4 regions of the Pantoea phytobeneficialis genome follow, and region 3 is predicted to be linked to each of the others. Evidence: predicted binding sites of a transcription regulator. Region 3 holds the regulator's gene; each other region holds the start of a gene.
What was found. Region 3 encodes PurR, which represses purine synthesis genes. Its sites were predicted from a motif close to CANGCAAACGTTTGCNTG; they were not measured.
Positions count from the first base shown of each region.

Region 1: purM (phosphoribosylformylglycinamidine cyclo-ligase) is a predicted target of PurR. The motif match lies at 2,594-2,611, and genes of this name have one in related genera.
Region 2: guaD (guanine deaminase) is a predicted target of PurR. The motif match lies at 1,604-1,621, and genes of this name have one in related genera.
Region 4: purE (5-(carboxyamino)imidazole ribonucleotide mutase) is a predicted target of PurR. The motif match lies at 4,628-4,645, and genes of this name have one in related genera.

Region 1 covers NZ_CP024636.1:3,015,010-3,022,670, forward strand. Annotated here, with positions in the region: gene CTZ24_RS13995 (T6SS immunity protein Tli3 family protein) at 1-737, shown strand, start outside; gene purN (phosphoribosylglycinamide formyltransferase) at 856-1,494, opposite strand; gene purM (phosphoribosylformylglycinamidine cyclo-ligase) at 1,491-2,531, opposite strand; gene upp (uracil phosphoribosyltransferase) at 2,773-3,399, shown strand; gene uraA (uracil permease) at 3,471-4,754, shown strand; gene hda (DnaA inactivator Hda) at 4,842-5,549, shown strand; gene arsC (arsenate reductase (glutaredoxin)) at 5,546-5,893, opposite strand; gene bepA (beta-barrel assembly-enhancing protease) at 5,896-7,362, opposite strand.
Region 2 covers NZ_CP024636.1:2,191,961-2,199,621, reverse strand. Annotated here, with positions in the region: gene CTZ24_RS10240 (hypothetical protein) at 452-793, opposite strand; gene guaD (guanine deaminase) at 1,778-3,106, shown strand; gene xdhA (xanthine dehydrogenase small subunit) at 3,103-4,545, shown strand; gene xdhB (xanthine dehydrogenase molybdopterin binding subunit) at 4,535-6,901, shown strand; gene xdhC (xanthine dehydrogenase accessory protein XdhC) at 6,888-7,661, shown strand.
Region 3 covers NZ_CP024636.1:1,904,413-1,912,073, forward strand. Annotated here, with positions in the region: gene cfa (cyclopropane fatty acyl phospholipid synthase) at 1-275, opposite strand, end outside; gene punC (purine nucleoside transporter PunC) at 584-1,786, opposite strand; gene punR (DNA-binding transcriptional activator PunR) at 1,895-2,806, shown strand; gene purR (HTH-type transcriptional repressor PurR) at 2,803-3,828, opposite strand; gene cydH (cytochrome bd-I oxidase subunit CydH) at 4,114-4,203, shown strand; gene CTZ24_RS08910 (C40 family peptidase) at 4,266-5,051, opposite strand; gene CTZ24_RS08915 (Grx4 family monothiol glutaredoxin) at 5,415-5,747, shown strand; gene rnt (ribonuclease T) at 5,783-6,451, opposite strand; gene gloA (lactoylglutathione lyase) at 6,563-6,970, opposite strand; gene CTZ24_RS08930 (alkene reductase) at 7,066-7,661, opposite strand, start outside.
Region 4 covers NZ_CP024636.1:1,140,156-1,147,816, forward strand. Annotated here, with positions in the region: gene ybbA (putative ABC transporter ATP-binding protein YbbA) at 1-422, shown strand, start outside; gene ybbP (putative ABC transporter permease subunit YbbP) at 419-2,836, shown strand; gene purK (5-(carboxyamino)imidazole ribonucleotide synthase) at 2,973-4,037, opposite strand; gene purE (5-(carboxyamino)imidazole ribonucleotide mutase) at 4,034-4,543, opposite strand; gene lpxH (UDP-2,3-diacylglucosamine diphosphatase) at 4,675-5,391, opposite strand; gene ppiB (peptidylprolyl isomerase B) at 5,391-5,885, opposite strand; gene cysS (cysteine--tRNA ligase) at 6,106-7,491, shown strand; gene ybcJ (ribosome-associated protein YbcJ) at 7,603-7,661, opposite strand, start outside.

The DNA.
Region 1 (7,661 bases), 1.1 Mb from region 3:
AATATATAAAAGGATTTACATCAACGATAGTGGTTGTTGCTTTGTTCATGATTAGCGGATGTCAGCACAACTTGTTAAAACCACGCCAGAAACCGGTACAGGTAGTGTACCGGTTTGATGACCACCGCTGGCTGGAGCTGAAAGGTTATAATTGTGAGGGAGAACTTTGGTTCGTGGATCAGCAACGAGGCATTCGGAGCGAAATATGGTCTCAGTTTTACCGAATTTTTACCAAACCCTATATTAATGCCTCTGAACGATATATAGCGGTTCCTAACTGGGGTGAAGCAGGATTTGTGGTTTCCAAAGACTACGGAAAAACCTGGCAAAATGCGTCAATTAAAGGTGAAGAGGACAATGGTTCTAATGCACCTAAATATGATGACATTGTCTCTGCCACGATTATCAACGACCAGGGGTTTCTGCTGACCAGACAGGGCCGTATTTATATGTCTTCTCACCCTTTCGATGACCCGCGTCTGCAACCCGGCGGAACAGGTGTGGATTATGTTGTGGAGTTCAGGGGAAGAAAAATACCGCACCATATCGATGCCATACGTCCGGCTGAAGGCCTGGATACATCATTATGGGGCCGTGAATATATCGATCCGCGCATTTTACATCGCTCGGTAAACCAGTATTACACCAACTTCCAGAACCTGCCGGACCGGATACCTGAAGTCAAAAATTATCAGGGCTGGACGCATATGAAATGCGACCTGAATGCCGGGCTATGAATGTCGCTGCGCCATTTTCGCGGCACAAAAAACAAGCGCGATAAATCGCGCCGCTACGGAGGGTTGCAAATACGGTAGCGGCGCGATTTATCGCGCGAAGCCAGTATTGAATCTGAGATCAATCGTGAGCGTAGCCCTGCGGTGGCAGCGGTTGATCATCCAGCCAGGCCGCACCCTCGCGCATCTGCAAACGTCCTTCCACAAACCAGCTAATCACCAGCGGATAGATGGCGTGTTCCTGGTGCTGCACGCGGGCGGTAACATCCTCTTCCGTATCATCGGCAAACACCGGTACGCGCGCCTGTAAAATAATCGGCCCGCCATCCAGTTCATCGGTGACGAAATGCACCGAAGTACCATGCTCTGCGTCGCCATTATCCAGTGCCTGCCGATGGGTATGCAGACCGGGATATTTTGGCAACAGGGAAGGGTGGATATTGACCAGACGGTCATGATAATGCGCGACAAATGCCTGGCTGAGGATACGCATATATCCCGCCAGCACCACCAAATCAGGGGCGTAAGCATCAATCTCCTGCATCAGCTGGCGATCAAAGGCCTCACGGTCAGCGAATTGACTGGCAGCCAGCGCATGAGTCGGCACACCGGCTTCCTGCGCACGGGTTAAACCCAACGCTGAGGATTTATTACTGAAAACGGCAGCCACGCTGCCGTTAATACGCCCGCTTGCGCAGGCGTCAAGGATGGACTGAAGATTGCTGCCGTTGCCGGAGATCAGTACAACCAGTTTTTTCATGGGTTGATAACCACACGCTCTTCAGAATCAGACGCTTTGATCACACCAATCTTCCACGCCTGCTCACCTGCGTCAGTCATCAGCTGTACCGCTTTATCAGCTTCGGCTGCGCTCAGCGCAATCACCATGCCCACGCCACAGTTAAAGGTGCGGTACATTTCGTGACGGCTAACATTACCGGCCTGCTGCAACCAGTTGAACACTGCCGGCCACTGCCAGCTGCTTTCTTCCAGCACCGCCTGAGTGTTATCCGGCAGTACGCGCGGAATGTTTTCCCAGAAGCCACCACCGGTCAGGTGCGCAATGGCGTGCACATCAACCTGTTCGATCAGGCTCAGGATGTTTTTCACGTAAATGCGGGTCGGTGCCAGCAGATGATCGGCCAGCGGTTTGCCTTCCAGCTGTTTGGTTTCCGGGTTAGTCTGGCTGACTTCCAGGATCTTACGTACCAGCGAGTAACCGTTAGAGTGCGGGCCACTGGAACCCAGCGCGATCAGAACATCGCCATCCTGCACTTTCGAGCCGTCGATGATCTCTGATTTTTCCACCACGCCGACGCAGAAACCCGCCACGTCGTAATCTTCGCCGTGATACATGCCAGGCATCTCTGCGGTTTCACCGCCAACCAGCGCACAGCCTGATTGCAAACAACCTTCAGCGATACCGGTGATCACCGAGGAAGCGGTGTCGACATCCAGTTTGCCGGTGGCATAGTAGTCGAGGAAGAACAGCGGCTCAGCGCCTTGCACCACCAGATCGTTCACGCACATCGCCACCAGATCGATACCGATGCTGTCATGGCGCTTAAGATCCATCGCCAGACGCAGCTTGGTGCCGACGCCGTCGGTGCCGGAGACCAGCACTGGCTCGCGGTATTTCTGCGGCAGCGCACAAAGCGCGCCAAAGCCCCCCAGTCCACCCATCACTTCCGGGCGGCGGGTCTTTTTCACTACGCCTTTAATGCGGTCAACCAGAGCGTTACCTGCGTCAATATCAACACCGGCGTCTTTGTAGCTGAGAGAGGTCTTGTCGGTCACTGCGGAATCCCCACGCGAGTTGCGGTTGGTGGTTAAAATAAAGCGGCGTAATTCTACCAGCGCAGGCAAACGTTTGCGAGTCCCATCTCACGCCCCCTTTGCACGGCACCGCTTTTTCGCTAATCCTTAATCTCAGATGGTGGAAGGCGTTGTATTGACCAATGACATATGGCGCAGCAGGAAAAAGGCGGTATAATCCCGCGATTTTTTTTTAGCTCAACTCAATTCCGGGAGAACAATCATGAAGATCGTGGAAGTCAAACACCCGCTGGTCAAACATAAACTGGGCCTGATGCGTGAGCATGATGTCAGTACTAAACGCTTCCGCGAACTGGCGTCAGAAGTTGGCAGCCTGCTGACTTATGAAGCCACTGCCGACCTGGCAACCGAGCGCGTTACGATTGAAGGCTGGAATGGCCCGGTAGAAATCGAACAAATCAAAGGCAAAAAAATTACCGTCGTACCGATTCTGCGTGCCGGTCTGGGCATGATGGAAGGCGTGCTGGAACATGTACCGAGCGCGCGTATCAGCGTGGTCGGCGTTTACCGTGATGAAGAGACGCTGGAACCGGTACCGTACTTCCAGAAACTGGTTTCCAACATCGAAGAGCGCATGGCGCTGGTGGTGGATCCGATGCTGGCAACCGGCGGCTCGATGATCGCGACTATCGACCTGCTGAAAAAAGCCGGTTGTAACAGCATCAAGGTGCTGGTGCTGGTGGCGGCACCGGAAGGTATTGCCGCGCTGGAAAAAGCGCATCCGGACGTTGAACTCTATACCGCTTCAATCGACAAAGGCCTGAACGAGAAGGGATACATTATTCCTGGTCTCGGCGATGCCGGCGACAAGATTTTCGGAACCAAATAAATAAAGCAGCCGGCCAGAGAGTCGGCTTTTTTTTGGCAAAAATGCACCACACAACTCAAGGGGATCACTGAATGACTCGTCGCGCCATCGGCGTTAGCGAACGACCGCCGCTACTCAAAACCATTCCACTCAGTCTGCAACATCTGTTCGCCATGTTTGGCGCAACCGTGCTGGTGCCGATTTTGTTTCACATCAACCCGGCCACGGTGCTGCTGTTTAACGGGGTAGGGACGCTGCTGTATCTCTTCATCTGTAAAGGGAAAATCCCGGCTTATCTCGGCTCCAGCTTCGCCTTTATTTCTCCGGTCCTGCTGCTGTTACCGTTGGGCTATGAAGTCGCGTTGGGCGGCTTCATCCTCTGCGGTTTCCTGTTCTGTGTTGTTGCCCTGATAGTGAAAAAGGCGGGCACCGGCTGGCTGGACGTGATGTTCCCGCCTGCGGCAATGGGTGCGATTGTGGCGGTTATCGGCCTTGAGCTGGCGGGCGTGGCGGCCAATATGGCTGGTTTGCTGCCTGCTGAGGGCACCTCACCTGATGGCACCACCGTGTTTATTTCGCTGGTGACGCTGGGTGTTACCGTGTTTGGCTCCGTGCTGTTCCGTGGCTTCTTTGCCATTATCCCGATTCTGATTGGTGTGCTGGTTGGCTACGCGCTTTCTTCTTTTATGGGCATCGTAAACTGGGCGTCGGTTGAGAATGCGCCGTGGTTTGCACTGCCGACGTTCTATACGCCACGTTTTGAGTGGGCGGCGATGTTGACCATTCTGCCTGCGGCGCTGGTGGTGATCGCCGAGCACGTTGGTCACCTGGTGGTGACGGCGAATATCGTGAAAAAAGATCTGATCCGCGATCCGGGCCTGCATCGTTCCATGTTCGCCAACGGCCTTTCCACCATGATCTCCGGTTTCTTTGGTTCAACCCCCAACACCACCTACGGTGAGAACATTGGCGTCATGGCGATCACCCGTGTCTACAGCACCTGGGTGATCGGCGGGGCGGCAATCCTGGCGATTCTGCTCTCCTGCGTCGGCAAACTGGCCGCCGCGATTCAGGCGATTCCGGTGCCGGTGATGGGTGGCGTGTCACTGCTGCTGTACGGGGTGATCGGTGCTTCAGGTATTCGTGTGCTGATTGAATCCAAAGTGGATTACAACAAAGCGCAGAATCTGATCCTCACTTCGGTGATCCTGATCATCGGCGTCAGCGGTGCCAAAGTGCATATCGGTGCCGCCGAGCTGAAAGGTATGGCGCTGGCGACCATTGTTGGCGTGGCACTCAGCCTGATCTTCCGCGTAATTAGCTTGTTACGTCCGGAAGAAGTGGTTCTGGATGCTGAAGAGCAACGCGAACCCTAAGCGCGTTTGCCGGGCAGGGAAGCCCGGTTCATCTCTGGCGAGGATCGTGATAGACTTGCCCCGTTTTCTGCCCGTTCATACGCTGAGGTGCTTCTGAACACGCCGGCACAGCTTTCACTGCCACTTTACTTACCTGATGACGAAACCTTTGCCAGCTTTTGGCCTGGGGAAAATCCGTCCCTGTTAGCTGCACTTCAGGGGGCGCTGGTGCAACAACACGGCAGCTATCTCTATTTCTGGTCGCGCGAAGGTGGTGGCCGCAGCCATCTGCTGCACGCTGCTTGTGCCGAAATGTCGGCACGCGGTGAAGCGGTCGGCTATGTCCCACTGGACAAACGCACCTGGTTCGTACCGGAAGTGCTGGAAGGGATGGAGCATCTGGCACTGGTGTGCATCGATAATATCGAGTGCATCGCCGGGGACGCCGAGTGGGAGATGGCGATCTTTGATCTCTATAACCGCATTCTGGAAATCGGCAAAACCCGTCTGTTGATCACCGGCGATCGCCCGCCGCGCCAGCTCAATCTCGGGTTGCCGGATCTGGCATCACGTCTCGACTGGGGCCAGATTTACCGTTTACAGCCATTGTCGGATGACGACAAGTTGCAGGCGATGCAATTGCGTGCCGGGATCCGCGGCTTTGAATTGCCGGAGGATGTCGGGCGTTTCCTGTTGAAACGCCTCGACCGCGAAATGCGTACTCTGTTTGAAACCCTGGATCGACTGGATCGCGCCTCCATCAGCGCGCAGCGTAAACTCACCATTCCCTTTGTTAAAGAAGCGCTGGGGCTTTAAATAATCTCCAGCACCGCTTCGGGCGGGCGGCCAAGGCGCGCCTGTTCACCGTTGATCACAATCGGGCGCTCGATCAGTTTGGGATGCTCAACCAGCGCCTGAATCAGCTGATCCTCGCTAAGACCGGGTTCAGCTAACCCCAGCGATTTATACTGATCTTCTTTGCGGCGCATCAGCTCGCGTGCACTCGTCATACCCAGTTTTTTCAGCAACGCTTTCAGCGTTTGCGCATCAGGCGGTGTTTCCAGATACAGCACCACTTCCGGCTGCACTCCCTGCTGTTGCAGCAGCGCCAGCGTCTCGCGGCTCTTGCTGCAACGTGGATTATGATAAATGGTCACCATGATTAAGATCCTTTTTGATACTGTTGGAAGCGTTTTTGCAGCTCTCTAAATTGATCAATGCGCGCGTCATAACGCGCCTGTTTCAGGCTACCGAGCGGCACCTGGGCGCTGGCGCTGCTAAGCGCTCTGATCGCCTGATCCATCTGACCATTTAACGCCAGGCCCTCCGCGCGTGCCGACAACTCCTCATCTTGTAAACCCTGGGCTGCCGATGCCTGCGCCAGCAGATCCCAGCCGTTAGGATCGTTGGGATTCGACCAGGTATAACGATGAAGAATACGGCTGGCATTGGCCGGTTGTTTGGCTTCGACATAGGCATTGGCGAGGTTGAGCTGAATTACCGGATTGCTGTTGCTGCCCTTGGCGCTGCTCAACATCTTGATGGCCTGTTGTGGCTGATTCAGACCGATGTCGATGTCGCTCATGATATCGAGAAACCAGACATTATCCGGTTGTTTAGTCAGCATCGGGGAGATGATTTTCTTCGCGTTTTCAAAGCTTTTCGCCTGCAAAAACTGCACCGCTTTGCCGTATTGTGAAGCCTGCTGTTCGCGGGTATTGCCCTTGGCGTATTGATCGAGCAGGTCATCTGTCAGTTGGTTTTGACCGGTGGAATACATGCCAAGTGCGCGTACCTTCGCCATATAAAAATCCTGCGATGATTGCACCACCACCGGTCGCATCTGGTTCGCGCGGTTGCGCGCATCCGCCAGGCGGCTATCGGGCAGGGGGTGAGTCAGCAGAATTTCCGGGGGTTTGGAAGAGAAGCGGCTCTGGTCAGCCAGTTTTTGCAGGAAATTTGGCATCGCCTGGGGATCAAACCCGGCACGCTGCAACACCTGAATGCCGATGCGATCGGCCTCCTGTTCATTCGCTTGCGTAAAGCTGATCATACCCTGTTGGGTCCCGGCGAGGGTGCCCATTAACCCGGCCATACCCGCTTGCGGGTTAGCAATAGCCAGCAGAATCGAGCCAAGCGCGCCGACCCAGGTCAGCGGTGCGTTGCGTTTTTGCTCTTCCATCGCACGCGCCAGATGGCGCTGGGTGACGTGCGAAATTTCATGCGCCATCACCGATGCCAGCTGGCTTTCGTTATCGGTAAAGCGGAACAACGCCGAGTGCAGCACCACGTTGCCACCGAAGAAGGCGAAGGCGTTCAGCTCATCATTCTGGATCAGATAAAAATGAAACGGTGTACGCACCGAATCGGCGTGCGCCACCAGCCGCTGTCCGAGTTGATTGATATATTGATTTAACAGCGGATCGTTGATCAGTGGTGCACTGGCCCGCAGTTGTCGTACATAGAAATCACCAATCTGTAATTCCTGGTTAATCGACAGCGTTGCGCCTGCCGTGGTGCCAATATCGGGCAGAGAGTCGCTCACGTCAGCCCTGACGCTCAGCACAGGTGTGAGAAGCAGCGCAGGAATAAGGGCTGCCAGCGCTGATTTTTTCAACCGGTTAAACATGCCTTGATCCTGTAAAAAGTGTCCGGAAATTGGACCGTTAAGTGGTGCAAATGTTCTGTAAAGCCACTCAGTTAACGCCCATTCGTAGCGGCGCGATTTATCGCGCAGTTTTGAAAGACGCGCGATAAATCGCGCCGCTACGAATGTTGGGATGATTGTTTATCTTAACCACCCGCAGCATACAAGCAAGCAAAGCAGGGGGATGTGATGAATGCAAAATGTTGCTGTTGTCTGTTGATAAAAGCAGCAAAAATTTGAATAAAGCGACCTGGACGCCAGCAGGCTGTTTTCGGTTGGCT
Region 2 (7,661 bases), 290 kb from region 3:
CTTAAACATCATAAACCATCTGTGCATTTTCATGGCCCATCTGGGTCACGTTGCATGTTGCATGTTGCATGTTGGACAGGTACATCCATCACGCATAAGTGTCACAGGGCTGATGTATGCGCTGTAAGGCGATACGTTACTCATTCTGAAATTGTTAAAATGTGGATAGCCAATATCTTTATCGAATTGAACAGCCGGAATATAATTAACATTGGGCGTCAAATGAGAATATCTATATTTAACATGGAGTTGTGCAATTGATATTTATCAAAATTATCGGCATAAAACAGATTCAAATTAAAGGCGTGTGATACGCGAATGTGACACGCTTTGCTTTCATATTATATGTGAGCTTTTCAGTACCAACCCTAATCACTGCTTCATGTTATTAACCCGCGCAAGCGGGTTTTTTTTGGATGATATTCGATAAAGCCGTCGGGAAGCCTGATTGTTACAAATCTGCGTATTCAAGAATTTCTTCGCCCATGAGCGTGCAATCAAGGTCGGAATAGTAACTGAAACGCATTCTGTATTTGCCTTTGTAGATATAACCCCACGCTTCTAATACATCGAATTTTTGTGATGGATTCTGAGGATTACTCACTTTCTCCAGCGGAGTTACTTTGTTGTCTATAGAGATTCGGTCATCATTATCCCGATAAAAAGACAGGAGTTTTTTTGCATCTTTAAGAGCCGTATCTTTACACGTCATTGACGATTGTTGTCCGGCTGCGTATGAGCTGAAAGCCGAGAGCAGAAAAACTAAAGAGAAAACAAATTTAAATTTTAACATTGTCAAATACCCATCTCATTCTTGATCCGATCAAGTGCACGCTTCCTCTCAACAAGTCCGTTATAACCACCGTTAACGGCATAGGTTACTGCTTTGAAATCATCTCGGTCGGCAGGTATGTTTACGTGTCGCTTGTGCCAGAATTCACAGGCAGTCCTGACGGCTACATCAGGATTAGATGAAACCAGTCCAGGGTGATTAACCAAATCCTCATGGAGAATACGTCCAACCCGGATATTTGTTACCGAGCGCCCGACCAACAGCGGTGTTGTATTCGTACTCCTTACCGCCGTTTCTGGCTCTTTCCGTCAGCGATGAAAAGTTTGCAGTTTCAACACAAGACTGTGCCAGAAAGTGTGCGAGTCGGAGGTCTGAGTCGATTTTGTAAAACGGTAACCATTGGTTGAGTGAGGGGACAAGAGCACTGACATTGTGCTGTTGAGAATTTAGAAGGCTTCTTTCATGAAGATAATGCTGAGCGATTTTCCATAAAAAAACCGGGTGTGATGCGGAACATTGAATGATTTCCTCCATTAAACTGAAACTTCCATCCATTCAAAAAAGCATTGAGCACATCAGTTCTGTAGATACTCATTGTAACGTGACTTTAAGAAATTTTAACAACTGACTTTGTCCAGAAATGTTTCCGTACCATCAGCACAAGCCCTCTGGCCATCCAAAGGCTTTGCTTAATTCCACCTGCACGATTTCAGCGCACAACCGCACCAATATGGCACAAATCATTGCCACGCAAAGGGTACAAAAAGCCCGTCTCACCGGCGGTTGTTAAATCGCAACCGATTGCGAAGCATGGCAACCGTTTGCGCATTCGGTTGCCTGGGCATGCTGCCATAGAAATCCCTTATAACAACCTAATATATTGAATATAAACATAAAAATAAGTTATTTGTGTTGGCATGGTGTTTGCAAAACTCCTTAAAGGCCATCACCTGCCATAACAAAGATAACGCAAGGAACTACTTTATGCCTTTTGCATCCGAAACCACGCTGCGCGCCAGTTTTTTTGATTTTACCGGCGTGGCACAACAACCCGATACCATTGCTGATCAGGCGCGCTACCTCGAAGATGGTGTATTGACGCTGCACGACGGAAAAGTTGTCAGCCTGGAGAGCTGGGAAAGCGCACAGTCGCGCATCAACCCTGCCACGCTGATCGACCTGCGCGGCAAACTGATCGTACCGGGATTTATCGATACCCACATTCACTATCCGCAAACCGAGATGATAGGGGCGTTTGGTGAGCAACTGCTGGAATGGCTGAACCAATACACTTTCCCGGTCGAGAGCCAGTACCACTGTCCCGATCATGCGGCACAGATGTCAGCGTTCTTTCTGCATCAGCTGCTGGCGAACGGTACCACCACCGCGCTGGTATTTGGTACCGTGCATCCGCAGTCGGTGGAAGCATTGTTTAGCGCCGCAGAGCAGCTCAATATGCGTCTGATTGCCGGTAAGGTGATGATGGATCGCAACGCACCGGCTTATCTGACCGAAACCCCGCAGGCAAGCTACCTGCAAACCCGCGCCTTGATTGAACGCTGGCATAATCGTGGCCGTCTGAGTTATGCGCTGACGCCACGCTTTGCCCCGACATCGTCGCCACAGCTGTTGGAAAAAGTCCGGCAGCTACGGGCAGAGTTCCCCGACACCTGGTTGCACACCCATCTGAGCGAAAATCCGCAGGAAATCGCCTGGGTCAAAGAACTGTTCCCGGAGCATGACGGCTATCTCGATGTGTATCACCAGCATCAGCTCACCGGCAAACGCAGCGTGTTTGCCCACTGTCTGCATCTGGATGACCATGAATGGCAGTGCCTGCACGATACCGATTCATCAATTGCTTTCTGTCCGACCTCCAACCTGTTTCTCGGCAGCGGGTTATTTAACATCAAACGCTGCTGGCAGCAGGGCGTACGGATGGGGATCGGCACTGACGTCGGTGCTGGCACCACCTTTAACATATTGCAAACCCTTGGTGAGGCTTACAAAGTCGGCCAGCTTCAGCACTATAAACTCAGCGCCTGCGAAGCCTTTTATCATGCCACGCTCGGCGGAGCGCATGCGCTGGATCTCGATCATGCCATCGGTAACTTCAATCCGGGTAAAGAGGCGGATTTCGTGGTGCTCGACCCCGCTGTTTCAGCGTTGCAGCAATTGCGTTACGCCAACAGCAAAGATATCTGGGAAAAATTGTTTGTGCTGATGACACTGGGTGACGATCGCAATATCGCGCAGACCTGGGTCAATGGTCAGCCGGTCTGGCAACGGGAAAGCGGGGTAAAAGCGGCATGATTCAGTTTCTGCTCAATAATCGACTGGTGACTGAACGCGATCTCGATCCGAACCTCACCGTATTGAATTATTTGCGTAATCATCAGCAACGTCGTGGCACCAAAGAGGGCTGCGCCTCGGGCGACTGCGGTGCCTGCACCGTGACGCTGGGGAAGGTGATGGATGGACGCATGCATTATGAGACGGTGAACAGTTGCCTGACGCTGGTCAGCAGCCTGCAAGGCAAGCAACTGATTACCGTCGAGGATTTACGCCAGGGGGGCGATCTGCACCCGGTACAGCAGGCAATGGTCGATTGTCACGGTTCGCAGTGTGGCTACTGCACGCCAGGTTTTGTTATGTCGTTGTTCACATTACAGAAAAACAGCCACGGCTGGGACCGGCACCAGGCGGAACAGGCGCTGGCGGGCAATCTGTGTCGCTGCACCGGTTATCGGCCCATTATGGATGCGGCACAGCAGGCCTGTGAGCAGCCGGTCTGCGACAACTTCAGCCAGAGCGAAGCCAGCGTGGTGCAACGCTTACAGGCGTTGGTCAGCAACGAGGTGCAGATACTGGAAGCCAACGGCAACCGCTGCCTGGTGCCAAAAACCCTGGATCAGCTGGCAGCCCTCTACCAACAACATCCGCACGCGCGTTTGCTGGCGGGCGGCACCGACCTGACGTTACAAATTACCCAGCAATATCAGCAGATTCCGCTGTTGATCGCGCTGGAGCAGGTCGCAGAGCTGAAGGTATGCAGCGAAGATGAAGCGCACTGGCGTCTGGGCGCAGGGGCGTCACTGCATCAATGCTATCAATTTCTCGCAGCACGCATTCCGGCGTTCAGCCGTATGCTGGAACGCTTTGCCTCGTTGCAAATTCGTCATCAGGGCACGCTGGGCGGCAATATTGGCAACGCTTCGCCGATTGGTGATGCTGCGCCGATGCTGCTGGCGCTGAATGCCCGACTCGAATTACAGCAGGGGGAACAGTGTCGGGAAGTGCCGCTGGATCAGTTCTTTACTGGTTATCGCCAGACGGTGTTGCAACCCGGCGAGTTTATTCGCACTATCATCATACCTCGCGTGACAGCGTCACCTGACTTTGTCGCCTGGAAGGTATCCAAACGCCTCGACGACGATATTTCTGCAATTTTTGCCGCCATCAACCTTCACGTTGAGGACGGCACGGTGCAGCATGTCCGCATTGCGTTTGGCGGCATGGCGGCCACCCCCAAACGTGCGCTCAATGCTGAAGCGGTGCTCAACGGTGCCACGTTTGACCTGACAACTATCGAATCGGCCTGCGCCGCCCTGAGCCAGGATTTCCAGCCGCTGAGTGATTTCCGCGCCAGCGCTGCCTACCGTTTGCAGGTGGCGCGGAATCTGTTGCGTCGCTACTACGCACAGGCCAGCGGCGAACTGACCATCGCAGAGGTGACGCGCTATGTCTCATAATCGCCCGCAACTGAATGAAACCCTGTTAAAAACCCAGTTTGACGCCGGTATACAAAGCGGTGTCGGGCGTAGCCGTAAACATGAAAGTGCGGATAAACATGTCTCCGGCGAAGCGATTTATATCGATGACAAACCCGATCTGCCGGGTTTACTGCATCTCTGCCCGCTGCTGAGTCCTCATGCTCACGCGCGTATTACCAAACTGGATGTGCAGCCCTGTTACGCAGTGCCTGGCGTGGTCAGCGTACTGACCTGGCGTGATGTGCCGGGCAGCAACGATGTTGGCCCGTTAGAACCGGGCGATCCGCTGCTGGCACAAGAAAAGGTGGAGTATCTCGGCCAGGTGGTGATAGCCGTAGCAGCAGATTCACCGGAAGCCGCGCGCGCCGGTGTCGAGGCGGCGATTGTCGAATACGAAGCGTTACCGGCGATCCTCGATGTTTGTCAGGCGCTGGAGCAGGGGCTTTTTGTCCAGCAGCCGCACGTCCACCAGCGCGGCGATGCGGATGCAGCGTTGGCCCGTGCACCGCACCGTATTCAGGGCAGTTTCCATATTGGTGGTCAGGAACATTTCTATCTGGAAACCCAGACGGCATTAGTGATCCCCGGTGAAGACCATGCGCTTCAGGTGTTCTCCTCCACCCAGAACCCGACCGAGGTACAAAAGCTGGTGGCTGAGGTGATGGGGATCAGCATGAATAACGTCACCATCGATATGCGCCGGATGGGCGGGGGTTTTGGCGGCAAAGAAACTCAGGCAGCGGGCGTTGCCTGCCTGTGCGCCATCGCCGCACGTCAGACGCGACGACCGGCGAAAATGCGCCTCGCACGCCGTGACGATATGCGTATCACCGGCAAGCGTCATCCGTTCTACGTGCGTTACGATGTCGGATTTGATGACACGGGACGTTTTTGTGGTGTGAAGCTCGATCTGGCAGGAAATTGCGGTTTTTCACTCGATCTTAGTGGATCGATAGTCGATCGAGCTATGTTCCATGCAGATAATGCTTATTACCTCGGCGATGCGCTGATTACCGGTTATCGCTGCCGTACCAACATCGCGTCGAATACCGCCTACCGTGGCTTCGGTGGGCCGCAGGGCATGGTGGCGATTGAGCAGATCATGGATCACATCGCGCGCGAGTTGCAGCTCGATCCACTGGAACTGCGCAAGCGTAACTACTACGGCAAGCAGGATCGCAACATCACCCATTATCACCAGCAGGTAGAGGATAACCTGCTGGATGAGATCACCAACCAACTGGAAACCAGCAGCGAATACACCGTGCGGCGCGCGGAAATTCAGGCATTTAACGCCGCCAATCGTGTGATGAAGCGCGGGCTGGCACTGACGCCGGTAAAATTTGGCATCTCCTTTACCTCCAGCTTTCTGAATCAGGCGGGCGCGCTGATTCTGATCTACACCGACGGCACGGTGCAGCTCAATCACGGCGGCACTGAGATGGGACAGGGGCTGAACACCAAAGTGGCGCAAATTGTGGCGGAGGTGCTGCAAATCGACATCAGCCACATTCAGGTTACCGCCACGGATACCGGCAAGGTGCCCAACACCTCGCCAACGGCGGCCTCCAGCGGAGCCGATCTTAACGGCAAAGCGGCACAGGATGCGGCGCAGACCTTGCGTGATCGCTTAACCGCGATGTTGTGCAAGCTGCATCAATGTGAGGCTGAGCAGGTCAACTTCAGCAACGGTATCGTGCGCGTCAGGGAGCAGCATTTCACCTTCGCCGATGTATGCCAGCAGGCGTGGCTCAACCAGGTGCCGCTGTCGGCTACCGGTTTTTATCGGGTGCCGGGTATCCATTATGACCGCAACGCCGGACGCGGCACGCCGTTTTACTACTTCTCTTACGGTGCCGCCTGCTGCGAGGTGTTGCTGGATACCTTAACCGGCGAGTACCGCTTGCTACGCGCCGATATTCTGCATGATGTCGGGGCATCGCTTAATCCGGCCATCGATATTGGTCAGGTGGAAGGCGGTTTTGTGCAGGGCATGGGTTGGCTGACCTGCGAAGAACTGGTGTGGAATGACCAGGGCAGACTGCTCACTGACGGTCCGGCCAGCTACAAAATTCCGGCCATCAGCGATGTGCCTGCCGATCTGCGCGTGACTCTGGTGGAGAACCGCAAAAACCCGCAGCAGACGGTGTTCCATTCCAAAGCGGTGGGCGAGCCGCCGTTTATGCTGGGGATTGCCGTATGGTGCGCGTTGCAGGATGCGGTCGCCAGCGTCGCGGATTACCGTCAACATCCGCTGCTGGATGCGCCAGCCACGCCAGAACGGGTTTTCTGGGGCGTACAGCGCCTCTCAGGAGCGGATGATGATCTACCATGACTGGATTAGCGTGCTGCATCGCCTGCGGGAAAAACGGGAAAGTTGTGTGCTGGTCACCGTGCTGAGCGAGCGCGGTTCGGTGCCGCGTGACAGCGGCAGCAAAATGGTGGTCACCGCCAGTGACAGTTTTCTCACCATCGGCGGCGGCCATCTGGAGTATCAATGTATCGCTCAGGCTCGCGAGATGTTGCAGCAGCAGCGCGCTGCACCGCATACGGAAGAGTTCGCGCTGGGCGCGCGGCTCGGTCAGTGTTGTGGCGGCATGGCGACCATTTTGTTTGAACCGCTGATGCAGCAACAACCAGAAATTCAGGTGTACGGTGCCGGGCATGTCGGGCAGGCGCTGGTGCAGCTATTGGCGACGTTACCCTGTCACATAACCTGGATTGACAGCCGTGCGGCACAGTTCCGCAACGTGCCGGAAGGCGTCACGGTATGTCAGGTGGATGACCCACTGGACTGCGTGGCGGAAGCCGCCCCAGGCAGCTATTTTGTGGTGATGACCCATCATCATCCGCTCGACCTGGCGTTGAGCGAAGCCATCCTGCGACGCGGCGACTTTCGTTATGCCGGGGTGATTGGTTCAGAAACCAAAGCACAACGCTTCCGTTACCGGCTCGAAGGTAAAGGTATTGCGGCAGATACGCTGGCGCGCCTGCGTTGTCCGTTGGGGTTGCCGGATGTCAAAGGGAAGCTACCCGCCGAAATAGCCGTAGCGGTGGCGGGTGAGATCATCAGTGTTTATCAGCGGCAGACGTGA
Region 3 (7,661 bases):
AAATGATGCGGTAATTGTTGATCCAGGTGGTGCTTCAGTACGCGGTGGAAAAACATGTCGAGATTTTCACAGTCCCACCAACCGTCCATATAGCTTTCACCTAAGCCCAATGAACCTTCTTGCAGGACCCGTTTAAAAAAATCCGGATGCTTAACCTGAATATCCCAGGGGCGAGTGCCATTAATGGCAATATCAGCCCGTTCCAGTAATTCATGGGCGATACGAAACCAGTGGTTTTCTTCAAGGCTCACTTCTTCTATACACGATGAACTCATAGCTTCTCCATCACCTTTCCGATTTCAACCTGAGAAAAGAATAGTCAATTTCTCCAGGCTTGTGAGAGAACTCACGGAAAATCCGTGCGCCAGATATCCGACGTTTTACAGAGGTATGAATCTGAATAGAAATGTCTGGCACAACACAGGGGAGAATATCGTGCAGACGCCATCCCAGCGACAGAGTCGCTTAATAGTAATACATTCATGTTATTGATTTGTTACAGAATTGCTGACCCACGCAGTATATGCTTACGTGGGTCAATATTCAACGACTTATCGTTAGGATGCTAACTAAAGTTGTTGCGTCAGTGATTATCTTCGCAGGCTAAGGAGTTGTGAGCAACATCACTTTGTGCGTTTGCCGTACGTTGCCAACCGAAACCGGCCCAGGCGAGTGCAACGGTAGCGAGCATCACGAGGCTGGTGCTATGCAGCGCTTGTTGTAATCCAGCGGAAACGACCAGGCTGGCGACAAAACATAATCCGAGTTGTAGCAAATTTTGCAATGAAGCAGCTTTGCCTGTTGCCTGGGGGAAGGGCAGCAGGGCACTGGCGACCACAATCGGATAGATAGCCCCATTTGCCAGCGCCATACCACAGAACGGCAACAGCAATGCCCACAGCGCGGGGGCGGAAAGCTGCGTAACCGCAAACAGGCTAAGAATGCTCAGGCTGTAGATCACCAGTAACCACGGCAGCAGTTGTTTCCCCTGAAAACGATTCAGCAGCGCGCGGCAGCCAAATCCACCGATCAGGAAGGCGATAGTTTGCGGCACATAACTCAGGCCAATATCTGCCGGTGATAAACCGGCATCGGCGAGGATAAAGGGCGAGCCGGTCAACCAGGCAAAAAAGCTGGCGGAACAGGCAGAGTAGATCAATACGTTGCCGCTATAAGTACGCGATACCAGCAGCGTCAGCCAGCCAGGCTGCGGCGCTCGCATGGTGTCGGCTCGTACGGGATTCGCCAGACGCAGGGTGCCAATAAGCAACACCAGGGTTATCAGTGTCAGCAGCAGAAAGATACTACGCCAGTGAAAATGGCCCATCAGCCAGGCACCGAGTAACGGGGCGAGCGCCGGAGACAAGGCGACCAGCGGCATAATGGTTGCAAAAACTTTGTTGGCCTGGTTTTGCGGATAACGATCCACCACCAGCGCCTGCCAGCTAACAGCGGCAGCGCAAACACCCAGCGCCTGCACAAAGCGCAGCGCCAGCATCAAACGGACGTCGCTCACCCACAGCATGCCCAGACAACCCAGGGCAAAAATCGCTAATCCCGCCAGCAGAACCGGTTTACGTCCGAAGCGATCTGACAGCGGTCCCCAGAAGACCTGCGCACAGGCAAAACCACCAAGGAACAGACTCAGACTGGCGCTGATGGTACCGGGGGCGGTAGCAAAATCCTGCTGCATGGCACCGAATGCCGGCAGGTACATATCCGTAGCAAGAAAGCCCAGCATGCTGAGTAAAGCAAGATAAGGCAGAAATCCTTTTGATGACAACATGGTAATTCTCTTTAGACAGGAAAACGCGGAGGAGTGTAAAAGCGTGCACCAGGTTTTGTGAAACGCTAATATTTGCGCGGTGCTATCAAAAAATTTGCAGGCAAAAATATGTGGTCTGAATATGCGCTTGAAGTGGTAGATGCGGTGGCCCGCAGCGGTAGTTTTAGTGCGGCAGCACAAGAGTTACATCGGGTGCCTTCTGCCATCAGCTACACGGTACGGCAGCTCGAAACCTGGCTGGCGGTGCCGTTGTTCGAACGTCAGCATCGGGAAGTGGTGCTGACGGCAGCCGGGGAGCATTTTGTCCGGGAAGGGCGTAGTGTTATCAAAAAAATGCTGGCGACGCGGCGGCAGTGCCAGCAGTTGGCAAATGGCTGGCGTGGTCAGCTGAGTATCGCGGTGGATTGCATCGTTAAACCTCATCGCACCCGACAACTGGTGAAGGATTTCTACCGCCACTTTCCCGACATGGAGCTGATTATCAGTTATGAAGTGTTTAATGGTGTCTGGGATGCACTGGCCGATGGGCGGGTCGATGTAGCGATTGGGGCCACTCAGGCGATCCCGGTCGGTGGGCGTTTTGCCTTTCAGGATATGGGCGCGTTGAACTGGCGCTGCGTGGTCAGCCCCGATCATCCGTTGGCAAAAAGTACCTTGTTGGATGACGAGACGTTGCGGGCCTGGCCTTCTCTGGTGCTGGAAGACACTTCGCGGGCGTTGCCGCGGCGCATGACCTGGACGTTGGATAATCAACGCCGGCTGGTGGTGCCGGAATGGGAAACCGGCGTCGACTGCCTGCTGGCGGGACTTTGCGTGGGGATGGTGCCGGGCCATTTAGCCCGGCCATTACTGGATAGCGGAGCATTAACCGAGTTACCGTTACCCACGCCGTTCCCGGATAGCCCATGCTGCGTCAGTTGGTCGGAACAACGGAACTCGCCAGCTCTGGGTTGGTTGCTGAGTTATCTCGGCGATGCCGAAACGCTCAACTATGAATGGTTGAGCGAAACGGAAACCTAGCGGCGGTAGTCGCGGAACGGGCCGTCAGCGACTGAACGGCGTTCAATTAGCGTTGGCTGAACTTCAATGGTTTGCGGTTCTTCACGTTTGCTGGTGATACGATCCAGCAGCATTTCCAACGCTTTTTCACCTAACTGAGCTTTGGGTTGATGAACGGTGGTCAGCGCCGGCGTGAAATAACGTGCGTTGCGCACGTTGTCATAGCCGATCACTGAGATATCCTGCGGGACCCGCAGACCCATTTCATCCGCAGCACAGATCGCGCCCATCGCCATGATATCGCCACCGCAGAACACAGCAGTCGGGCGTTGCTTCTGATTGAGGATCTGCTGCATCGCCTGATAACCGGATTCCGGTTCAAAATCGCCCTGCACAATCCACTCGGGCCGCACGGTGATGCCTGCCTCATTTAGCGCCTGCATGAAACCGGCATGGCGGCCACCGCCGGTGTTGCGCTCCATTTGTCCGGGGATGGCACCAATGTCACGATGACCGCGTTCAATCAGGTAACGCCCGGCGAGATAGCCGCCCTGAAACGCATTGTCCTGCACCGTATCGGTAAAATCGCCACGCGATGCGCCCCAGTCCATCACCACCATCGGGATATTACGGTTCTCTTCCAGCATGGTCAGCAGGTCGTCAGGGTATTCTGAACACATCACCAACAGGCCATCGACACGCTTCTGCGCCATCATCGACAGATATGCGCGCTGTTTTTGCAGGTCGTTATGCGCATTGCCCAGGATCAGCGTGTAGCCGCGATCGAAACAGTGATTTTCCACCGCCTCGATAATCTCGGCAAAATAGGGGGCTTCACTGGAGGTGGCCAGCAGCCCCAGCGTTTTGGTGTGGTTGACTTTCAGGCTGCGCGCCACGGCGCTGGGCGAGTAATGCAGCTCTTTGATCGCTTCCCATACGGCGTTACGCGTCTCTTCCGCGACAAAACGCGTTTTGTTGATGACATGCGAAACCGTGGTGGTGGAGACACCGGCGCGTTTCGCCACATCTTTAATTGTTGCCATGAAAATGGTACTCCCGGGCTTATCGCAACTAACTGATAAGTATATTGTTAAACGTTTGCGTCTGCTAATGGTTTTGCGCCCCGATTTTCGGGGCGAATGGCGAAGAAAAAGACATTAACACCTGGTCAATAACGCTTTAACTTGCCGCAAACACAGCGTGCGCAAAATCTGTTGCGCAACGAAAGGCGGCGATTCTAGCAAGCTGGCGCGGATAAGACGAGATTTTTGCCGGAGGCTGTGAGAAAATTACGATAACCCTTCATTTATTGTGACTAAGGAGTTGTGATGAGTACAGACCTGAAACTGGCGCTGTTTACCACTGTGGGCGCGCTACTAATGATTATCGTGTTCAGCTTCACCGCGATCCTTCATTAATAAAAAAGCCGGACCTGAAAATCAGGGTCCGGCTTGTTGTTTTATCGGGTATCGGGCGTTTTTTAGCGGATAGTTTTGGGGGTCATCATACGGCGTGCCCCGACGTAGTGTTTCAGCCAGTAATCCTCACCCAATGCACTGATTTGAATATCTTTACCGGTACGAGGCGACTGGATAAATTTGCCATTACCAAGATAAACACCGACATGATCGGCAGTGCCGCGATTATTGATGCGGAAGAACACCAAATCCCCTTTCTCCAGCATATCGCGCTTAATCGGTGCCGCATCCCGCAGGTGATACATTTCGTTGGCGGTGCGCGGGAATTTATATTTGACCAGGTCTTTGTAGGCGTACCACACCAGACCGCTGCAATCGAAACCGGTATGCGGTGAAGTGCCACCCCATTGGTATGGTTTACCAATCTGCCCCATCAGCTTGTTCATCGCGGTTTCGCGTGCTTTCTGATAGCGCTGACGGTGAGAATTGCTCATCTTGATGGTGGTCAAATCGCGGTCATCGTCCTGCTTCGCGCTTCTCTTTGCCAGACGTTGGTGACCATATTTTTTTGACGGTGATTTCAGCAGGGCTTTCTTGCTGCGGGTTTTATGCAGCGCCGTTTCCATTTTCGGCTGTTTTTTCAGCTTTAGCTTCTGAACACTGGTAGCAAGACGGGATTTTTTGGTGCTGGTTTTTACCGGACGTCGCTTGCGACGCTCATCTTCGCGCGCACTTTTTTTCTCAGCGTTATGCAAACTGGCATTGATGGGCGCATGCGGTGACGCAGAAGCCACATTAAAAAACAGTTGGGCGAAAGCCAGCATAAAAAGCGTAATGAGTAAACGCATAGTCCGGTACAGGTTAAGCAGTCTGAAGAAACAGCCCGCAGCTATGTTAGAAAAATCTGATCAACGATCAGCACCGAGATGATTCTAATCCAGTTTTTTTCTAAAAGGTAAGGCATTTTTCTATTAATGTGTTAGCAGAGTTGATATGGGGCAAAAATGAGCGATTTCAGCTGGTTAACCCAGCAGATATATTGCTAATTATTAATCGGTTCATGCTTAATCATGATATGAAAATGTTATTTATGGCACCGGAACTTAACAAACATGGCGATTGATGTGCCTGAACCGCAAAATCCCGTTTTAGTGCGGGGGTGAAATCGCTACAATAAACAAACACGAAGTGAGGAATTAAGGAAGGCAAAAATGAGTACTGTTGAGAAAATCCAGCGCCAGATCGCAGAAAACCCGATCCTGCTGTACATGAAAGGTTCGCCGAAACTGCCAAGCTGCGGTTTCTCTGCACAAGCGGTACAGGCTCTGTCTGCCTGTGGTGAGCGCTTCGCGTATGTTGATATCCTGCAAAACCCGGATATTCGTGCCGAGTTGCCAAAATATGCCAACTGGCCGACCTTCCCACAGTTGTGGGTTGATGGCGAGCTGGTCGGTGGTTGCGACATCATCGTCGAGATGTTCCAGCGTGGTGAACTTCAGCCGCTGATTAAAGAAACTGCTGAGAAGTATAAAGAAGCAGAATAAGCGTTAAGGCCGACAGTCGTCGGCCTTTCTTTTGGTCACTCGGCGGAGTCTTCTTCCGACAGTTCGTCACTGAACGCCAGTGGCCAGCCCCCCAGACGTTTCCAACGGTTCACTAACTCGCAAAACAGGATGGCGGTTTGTTCGGTATCGTACAGGGCGGAATGCGCCTGGGTGCTATCAAAATCCATCCCTGCCGCTTTACAGGCTTTTGCCAGCACCGTCTGACCCAATACCAATCCACTTAATGCCGCAGTGTCGAAAGTGGCAAACGGATGGAATGGATTACGCTTCAGACTCACGCGTTCCGCAGCCGCCATCAGGAAGTTGTGATCAAAGGTGGCATTGTGCGCCACGATAATCGCACGATTACAATGGCTGTCTTTCATCCCTTTGCGCACCATCTTAAAAATGGCATGCAGCGCATCATACTCGCTCACTGCGCCACGCAACGGGTTGCTGGGATCAATCCCGGTAAATGCCAGTGCTTCCGGGTTAAGAATCGCGCCTTCAAAAGGTTCAACGTTGAAATGAAGCGTCTCATCACAATGCAGCCAGCCGTCATCATCCATCTTCAGAGTAGTGGCGGCAATTTCTAACAGGGCATCGGTTTTGGCATTAAAACCGGCAGTTTCGACGTCGATCACCACGGGATAAAAGCCGCGAAAGCGTTGATGGAGAGCGTTTAAGGCGTTCGATTCAGACATCAGGATCTCATAGCAATAAATGGGGCAGCGCGCATTATGGCAAAAATTGCGGGAGGGTGCAGCAGGAGAGGTGGGTCAGCCGGTAAAAGTACAGGCTGACCTTGCAACAGGTTAGTTGCCGATGCCGTGTCCGGCATGTTTGTTTTCGATCAGCTCGATTTTATAACCATCGGGATCTTCAACAAACGCAATAACCGTGGTGCCGCCTTTAACCGGACCGGCTTCACGCGTCACTTTGCCACCGGCATGACGGATTTGGTCACAGGTGGCAGCAACATCATCAACGCCCAGCGCAATATGACCGTAGGCGTTACCAAGGTCATAGCTATCCACGCCCCAGTTGTAGGTCAGTTCAATCACCGCACCTTCGCTCTCTTCGGTGTAACCGACAAATGCCAGCGTGTATTTGTATTCCGTGTTCTCGCTCTTGCGCAGCAGACGCATACCCAGCACTTGGGTATAAAACTCGATTGAACGTTCCAGATCGCCAACGCGTAACATGGTGTGAAGTAAACGCATAACATCCTCTTTTAAAAAGCACAAAAGCTAAGTATAGCGAGTTAACGCTACGAAAAAACAGCGCTGCCGCACATTGGGGCGGCAGCGGGGAGATTTTACAGAGTAGGGTAGTCGGTATAGCCTTCCGCACCACCGCCGTAGAAACTCTCCGGGCGTTGTGGGTTAAGCGGCGCATCGTGTTGCAGGCGCGCAACCAGGTCCGGGTTGGCGATAAAATCACGGCCAAACGCGACGGCATCGATCAGACCACGCTGAATCAGGTCATCTGCTTTCTCAACGCTATAGGCACCGGCACCAATGATCACCCCTGGGAACAGGGCGCGAACTTTCTCGCGGAAAGCATCGCTGTAGGGCTGACCGCCAGCCCAGTCCGGTTCTGACAGATGCAGATACGCCAGCTTGCGTTTACCCAGTTCCGAGATGTACCACAGCGCAGCGGCTTCTTCATCCGGACCGTTTTCCAGGTTCTGGAAGGCACCAATCGGCGAAATGCGGATACCAATACGGTCGGCTGACCAGTTGGCAATAGCCGCATCCACCACTTCCAGCGCGAACCGACCACGCTTCGCAATCGAACCGCCGTATTCATCAGTACGTTGGTTCGAACCAGGGGCGAGGAACTGGTGCATCAAATAACCGTGCGCAGAGTGCAATTCCAGCAGATCAAAATCGGCTTCGCGCGCATTGGCTG
Region 4 (7,661 bases), 760 kb from region 3:
AAGTCGGTTTTGTCTTTCAATCTTTTATGCTGGTGCCGACGTTGAATGCGCTGGAAAACGTCCAGCTCCCCGCGCTATTGCGTGGCGTCAGCGACCGCGAAAGCCGCGATCAGGCGGTCGAGTTGCTGACGCAGCTCGGTTTGAAAGCGCGGTTGCATCATCTTCCCGCCCAGCTTTCCGGTGGCGAGCAGCAGCGGGTGGCGCTCGCCCGCGCCTTTAATGGTCGTCCTGGCTTGTTGTTTGCTGATGAACCGACTGGCAACCTCGATCGTCAGACCGGCGATCGCATCGCCGATCTGCTGTTCTCCCTCAACCGTGATTTTGCCACCACCCTGATCCTGGTTACCCATGATGAGCAGCTGGCGGCGCGTTGCGATCGTCGTCTGCGGTTGCGTGATGGCAAATTGTGGGAGGAGTCATGATCTGGCGTTGGTTCTGGCGTGAGTGGCGTTCGCCCTCCTTGTTGATCGTTTGGCTGGCGTTGACCCTGGCGGTGGCCTGCGTGCTGGCACTGGGGTCGATCAGCGATCGGATGGAAAAAGGGTTAAGCCAGCAAAGTCGTGATTTTATGGCCGGGGATCGTACTTTGCGCAGTAGCGCGCCGGTGCCGGAAGCCTGGCTGGCTCAGGCGCGGCACGAGGGACTTTCAGTCAGCCCTCAACTGAGTTTTATGACCATGACCTTTGCGCAGGAAACGCCACAGCTGGCGGATGTGAAGGCAGTGGATGACGCGTATCCGATGTTTGGCACCCTGCAAACCGATCCGCCCGGCTTGCGTCCTCGTGCAGGGACGGTGCTGGCAGCCCCCCGATTGTTGGCGCTGTTGAACCTGAAAACCGGCGATCAGATTGACGTGGGCGATACCACGCTGCGTATCGCAGGCGAAGTTATTCAGGAACCTGACGCGGGTTTTAACCCTTTTCAGACCGCACCGCGTTTGCTGATGAACCTGGCGGATGTGGAGAAAACCGGCGCGATCCAGCCCGGCAGCCGGCTGAGCTGGCGCTACAAGTTCTCAGGTGATCCTGCTCCGCTGGCGCGCTACGATAACTGGATCCAGCCGCAGCTCAAGGCGGATCAACGCTGGATTAGCGTGGAAAACTCAGAAGATGCACTGGGGCGATCGATGCAGCGCGCGCAGCAATTTTTGTTGCTCTCCGCCTTGCTGACTTTGCTGCTGGCGATTGCGGCGGTGGCGGTGGCGATGAGCCACTATTGCCGCAGCCGCTATGATCTGGTGGCGGTGCTGAAGACCCTCGGTGCGACGCGTAAGGTGCTGCAACGTTTGATCATCGGTCAGTGGCTGGCGGTATTGCTGATGGCGGCGGTGGCGGGTAGCGTGCTGGGACAGGGCATTGAAATCATCCTGCTGGCGATGTTGAAACCGGTGCTGCCTGCGGCACTTCCGGCGGCCAGTTTCTGGCCGTGGTTGTGGTCGTTGGGGGCGATGTTCGTGATCTCGCTGCTGGTGGGGATACGTCCTTACCGGTTATTGCTGGCAACCCAGCCATTACGTGTGCTGCGTCGGGATGCGGTGGCGAATGTCTGGCCGTTGCGCGTCTATCTGCCAGTGATGGCGTTGGTGGTGATTGGCCTGCTGGCGTTGTTGATGGGCGGCAGCAAGATGTTGTGGGCGTTGCTGGCGGGTGTGGTGTTGCTGGCGTTGTTGCTGGCGTTACTGGGCTGGGGCACTTTGCTGCTGTTGCGACGTCTGGTGGTGCGTAACCTGGCGCTGCGACTGGCCATCAACCGGCTGTTGCGACAGCAGGCAATGACCCTCAGCCAACTGGCGGCGTTTTCACTCTCCTTTATGTTGCTGGCGTTACTGCTGGTAATGCGCGGCGATCTGCTTGATCGCTGGCAGCAACAGTTGCCACCGGATAGTCCCAACTATTTTCTGCTGAATATGACGCATGAACATGTGCCACAGGTACGTGATTTCCTGCAATCGCATCAGATCAAAGCGGAGACTTTCTACCCGATTATCCGCGCCCGACTGACGCAGCTCAACGGTAAGGATGCCGATCCGAATATGGATAACGCCTTGAATCGTGAGCTGAATCTGACATGGCAGGCGGAGCGTCCGGACCACAATCCGCTGGTAGCGGGGAGTTGGCCGCCGCGTGTCGGGGAAGTGTCGGTGGAGACTGAGCTGGCGGATCGTCTGGGGGTGAAGCTGGGTGACACCTTAACTTTCAGCGGCGATACCCAGCAGTTCAGCGCCAAAATTACCAGCCTGCGTAAAGTGGATTGGGAGAGTTTGCGGCCCAACTTCTTCTTTATCTTTCCGCCGGGGGCGCTGGATGACCAGCCGCAAACCTGGCTCACCAGTTTCCGTATGGCGAATAACCCTGCCTTGCTGGCGCAGCTCAACCGGGCATTCCCCACCCTGAGTTTGCTGGATATCGGCAGCATGATGCGCCAAATCGGCCAGGTGCTGGCGCAGGTGAGTCAGGCGCTGGAGATTATGGTGGTGTTGGTGACGATCTGTGGCGTGCTGCTGCTGCTGGCGCAGATTCAGGTCGGGATGCGTCAACGACGTCAGGAGCTGGTGGTTTATCGCACGCTGGGTGCCAGCAAACGACTGCTGCGCGGCACCCTGTGGTGTGAGTTTGCCTTGCTCGGCGTGGTATCCGGGGTTGCGGCAGCACTGGGCGCGGAGGCGGCATTGTGGGGGTTGCAGCGCAAAATCTTCGATTTTCCCTGGGAACCGGACTGGAGCCTGTGGCTGGCGCTGCCGATCACCGGGGCGATTTTGCTGTCGTTGTGCGGCGGCTGGCTGGGGGTGCGTTTGCTGAAAGGGAAGGCGTTGTTCAGGCGGTTTGAGGCGGCGTGATCGCCTGGTCGACATGCCTCCTGGTGTAGCGGCGCGATTTATCGCGCGCCTTTGACCTTGACGCAACAGTCAAAATTCGCGCAATAAATTGCGCCGCCACGGAAGGGTAAGGTCGCCATTGCTGGCGACCTTATAATTACAGCTTCTCTACGGCCCAGGCGATACCGCTGGCATACTCCGCCGGCAGCAATGGCACCAGCGCATTTAATGCCGCGGCCAGACGACCCTGGTCGCTGTCGGTCAGATTGAGGTGGCCGACTTTACGTCCCGGACGCACTTCTTTCTCGTACCAATGCAGATGTACCAACGGCTGATGCAGCCACGCCAGATTCACATCCGTACCAATCAGGTTGACCATTACCGAAGGTGCATACACCACCGGCTGCGGCAGCGGTAAACCCAGCACTGCGCGCAGATGCAGCTCGAACTGGCTGATGGAAGCACCATTCTGCGTCCAGTGTCCGCTGTTGTGGACACGCGGTGCCAGTTCGTTGATCAGCAAGCCCTGCGGCGTAACGAAGCACTCCATCGCCATCACACCGACGTAATTCAGCTCATGCATGATCGCGCTGAGCATCGCTTCGGCCTGTTGCTGCTGCGCCGCATCGGCTTGTGGGAACGCGACGCTGGTGCGCAGGATCCCTTCCTGATGCAGGTTATGGGTCAGCGGATAGAAAACGGTGCTGCCATCCTGACCACGCGCGCCAACCAGCGACACTTCACCGCTGAAGTTGATGCCCTGTTCAACGATGCATTCACCGTAGCATTCATCCGGCAGGGTGTCGGTTTCATTGGCGCGCAGACGCCACTGACCGCGTCCGTCGTAGCCGCCGGTGCGGCGTTTGACGATAGCCAGTTCGCCAAGCGAGCTGAACACCTGCGGCCATTCGCTTTTATCCGCCAGCAGTTGCCACGGTGCGGTGGCGAGGTTCAGTTGATCGAGCAACTGTTTTTGCGTCAGGCGATCGGCCAGACGCGGGAAAATATCGCGGTTCACAAAGGCCGGATGGCTTGCCAGTTCACGCGTCAGCGCGGTTTCAGGCCAGCGTTCAATTTCCGCCGTGATCACGCTTTGTGCGATCGGCAGCGCAGAAGGTTCTGCATCCAGCCCGACCGGATAAACGGCAATGCCCAGCGGTTCACCCGCCTGGCGCAGCATACGGCCTAACTGACCATTTCCCAGTACGCAAACCGGCTTCATGCATCCCCCCGCGGATCCGGGTTGTTCAGCACTTCGTCAGTCTGGGTCTGACGCCAGTTGGCGAGGCGAGTTGCCAGCGCGCTGTCGTGAATTGCCAGAATCTGCGCGGCCAGCAGAGCAGCATTGGCGGCACCGGCTTTACCGATTGCCAGTGTACCTACCGGAATACCACGCGGCATCTGCACAATCGAGTAGAGGCTGTCGACACCGCTTAAGGCGGCGCTTTGTACCGGGACACCCAGCACCGGCACCAGGGTTTTGGCGGCCAGCATGCCCGGCAGATGGGCTGCACCGCCAGCACCGGCGATAATCACCTGGAAACCATTTTGCGCGGCGTTTTCGGCGAAGCTGAACAGTTTGTCCGGCGTACGGTGAGCAGAAACCACTTCCACATGGAAGGGGACATCCAGGCTGTTAAGAATTTCCTCGGCGAACTGCATGGTAGCCCAGTCACTTTTGGAACCCATGACGATGGCGATACGAGCCGGGGCGGCGTTGGATGACATGCGGTCAACTCCTGTGAATATACAAACGAACCTGGCCGGGCGGGCAGGTGAAGAAGGGCACAGAGAATAGCATGAGATGGCAGTAAGGAAAACGGTTGCGTGGCCGGAAAACGGGCAAGATTGCCCGTTAATCAGAACGGAAATTCGCTAAGCCTGACGCCATCGGCGTCGACCTGAATCATCGAACCCTGTTGATGCCAGGCACCCAACACTACGCGCTGGGCATTTTCACCCTGTAAAACAAAATCATGGATCGCCGGGCGATGGGTGTGGCCGTGGATCAGTAGCCGCACCTGTTGGCGGGCCATGGCATCCATCACCGCCTGCTGGTTCACATCCATGATGCTCAGGGATTTGTGTTGATTGGCTTGTTTGCTGTTGGCGCGCATTTTGGCAGCGATACGCATCCGCAAGCTGAGCGGTAAGGCCAGAAACAGCTTTTGCAGCCAGCGCTGGTGCACTTTAGCGCGAAAGCGTTGATAGCCTTCATCGTCGGTGCACAGGGTGTCGCCATGCATAATCAGCAGACGTTTACCGTACAGGGTTAACACCTGTTCCTCTGGCAACAATGTCATGCCGCTGGCACGCGCAAAACGCTGACCGAGCAGAAAATCGCGATTACCGTGGATAAAGAATGTCGGCACCGGCAGGGCCTTGAGCGCATCGGCGATTTGCTGATGCAAAGGGTTGGGATCGTCATCGCCAATCCAGGCTTCGAACAGATCGCCAAGGATGTAAAGCGCATCGCATTGATGCGCTTCCCGCTGCAAAAAATGCAGAAAACCGGCAGTGATTGCCGGTTCTTCTTCACACAGATGAAGATCTGCGATAAACAGCGTGCGCGACATTACTCGCTAACGGTCACTTTCTGGATGACTACGTCATCTTTCGGCACGTCCTGGTGCATGCCGCTGCGGCCGGTGGCTACCGCTTTGATTTTGTCGACCACGTCCATGCCTTCAACCACTTCTGCGAACACGCAGTAACCCCAGCCTTGCAGGCTTTCGTCGCGGAAGTTCAGGAAGTCGTTGTCTGCCACGTTAATGAAGAACTGAGCCGTCGCCGAGTGCGGAGCCTGAGTACGCGCCATCGCCAGGGTGCCACGGGTGTTTTTCAGGCCGTTGTTGGCTTCGTTGCGGATATCTTCTTTAGTTGCTTTCTGCTTCATGCCCGGCTCAAAGCCGCCGCCCTGAATCATAAAGCCGTTGATCACACGGTGGAAAATGGTGTTGTCGTAGAAACCTTCACGACAGTAATCCAGGAAGTTCTTTACGGTTGCCGGCGCTTTGTCATCGAAGGTTTTAATCACGATATCGCCGTGGTTCGTCTGGAAGGTGACCATCATTCTCGTCCTGTAAAGGTTGTCGTCGGTGTCGATTGCCGCGCCTGCCTCAGAGCAGCGGGCATTTTTGTAGACGCATCTTATATCACAAATTGTGATGACGCGTCAGCAAGGCAGCGACAGTTGCTATGCTGGCGTCGCGCTGAAGTAAAAAATACGGCACAATACGCAGCTAGCCTGGAAAGGCCTTTCCCGCACACGTTAAATACGGAACCGTTCAATGCTAAAGATTTATAACACCCTGACGCGACAGAAAGAGGAATTCAAACCCATTCATGCTGGCGAAATCGGCATGTACGTGTGCGGCATCACGGTGTACGACCTCTGTCATATTGGCCACGGACGTACTTTTGTGGCGTTTGACGTGGTAGCGCGTTACCTGCGCTATGTCGGTTATAAGCTGAAGTATGTGCGTAACATCACCGATATCGACGACAAAATCATCAAACGTGCCAACGAGAATGGCGAAAGCATCGAAACCCTGACCAATCGTATGATTGGTGAAATGCATAAAGATTTTGCTGCGCTGGGCATCCTGCCGCCCGATCTGGAGCCGCGTGCGACGCGTCATATCGACGAGATCATCGAGCTGGTTGGCCGCCTGATCGAACGTGGGCATGCCTACGTAGCCGACAATGGCGATGTGATGTTTGATGTACTGAGCGATAAAGATTACGGCGTGCTGTCGCGTCAGGATCTGGAACAACTCCAGGCCGGTGCGCGCGTTGAAGTAGCCGAAGTGAAGCGCAACCCGATGGATTTCGTGCTGTGGAAGATGTCCAAAGCCGACGAACCCGCGTGGAACTCACCGTGGGGCAACGGGCGTCCGGGTTGGCATATCGAATGTTCGGCGATGAACTGCAAACAACTCGGCACCCATTTTGATATCCACGGTGGCGGTTCGGACCTGATGTTCCCGCATCACGAAAACGAGGTGGCGCAATCCACCTGTGCGCACGATGGCCCGTATGTTAACTACTGGATGCACTCCGGCATGGTGATGGTTGATCGCGAGAAGATGTCAAAATCCCTCGGCAACTTCTTTACCGTGCGCGATGTGCTGCAACATTACGATGCCGAAACCGTGCGTTACTTCCTGATGTCCGGCCACTATCGCAGCCAGCTCAACTATGGCGAAGATAACCTTAACCAGGCACGCGCGGCGCTGGAGCGTCTCTACACCGCATTGCGTCATACCGATGTCAGCGCAGTGGCTGCCGGTGGCGAAGAGTTCGACGCGCGTTTTCGTAGCGCGATGGAAGATGACTTCAACACGCCGGAAGCCTATTCGGTGCTGTTCGATATGGCGCGCGAAGTGAACCGCCTGAAAGCGGAAGACAAAACCGCGGCGAATGCGCTGGCGGCAAAACTGCGTCAGCTGGCGGATGTGCTGGGTATTCTGCAACAGGACCCGGAGCAGTTCCTGCAAAGCGGTGCGCAAGCCAACGACGATGAAGTGGCTGAAATCGAAGCGTTGATTAAGATGCGTAACGATGCGCGTAAAGCGAAAGACTGGGCGCAAGCTGATGTGGCGCGCGATAAATTGAATGCGCTGGGCATCGTGCTGGAAGATGGCCCGCAGGGCACAACCTGGCGTCGTAAGTAACGAAAAAAGGGCGAACTTTGATGTTCGCCCTTTTTATTTCAGCTTAGTAGCGGCGCGATTTATCGCGCTTTTTAGAAGCAACAGGCGCGATAAATCGCGCCGCTACGTTTTTTAAGCCACCACGGTAATGCGTTGGCCGGCAAATTCTACCGTCTGACCGGCAAGGATTT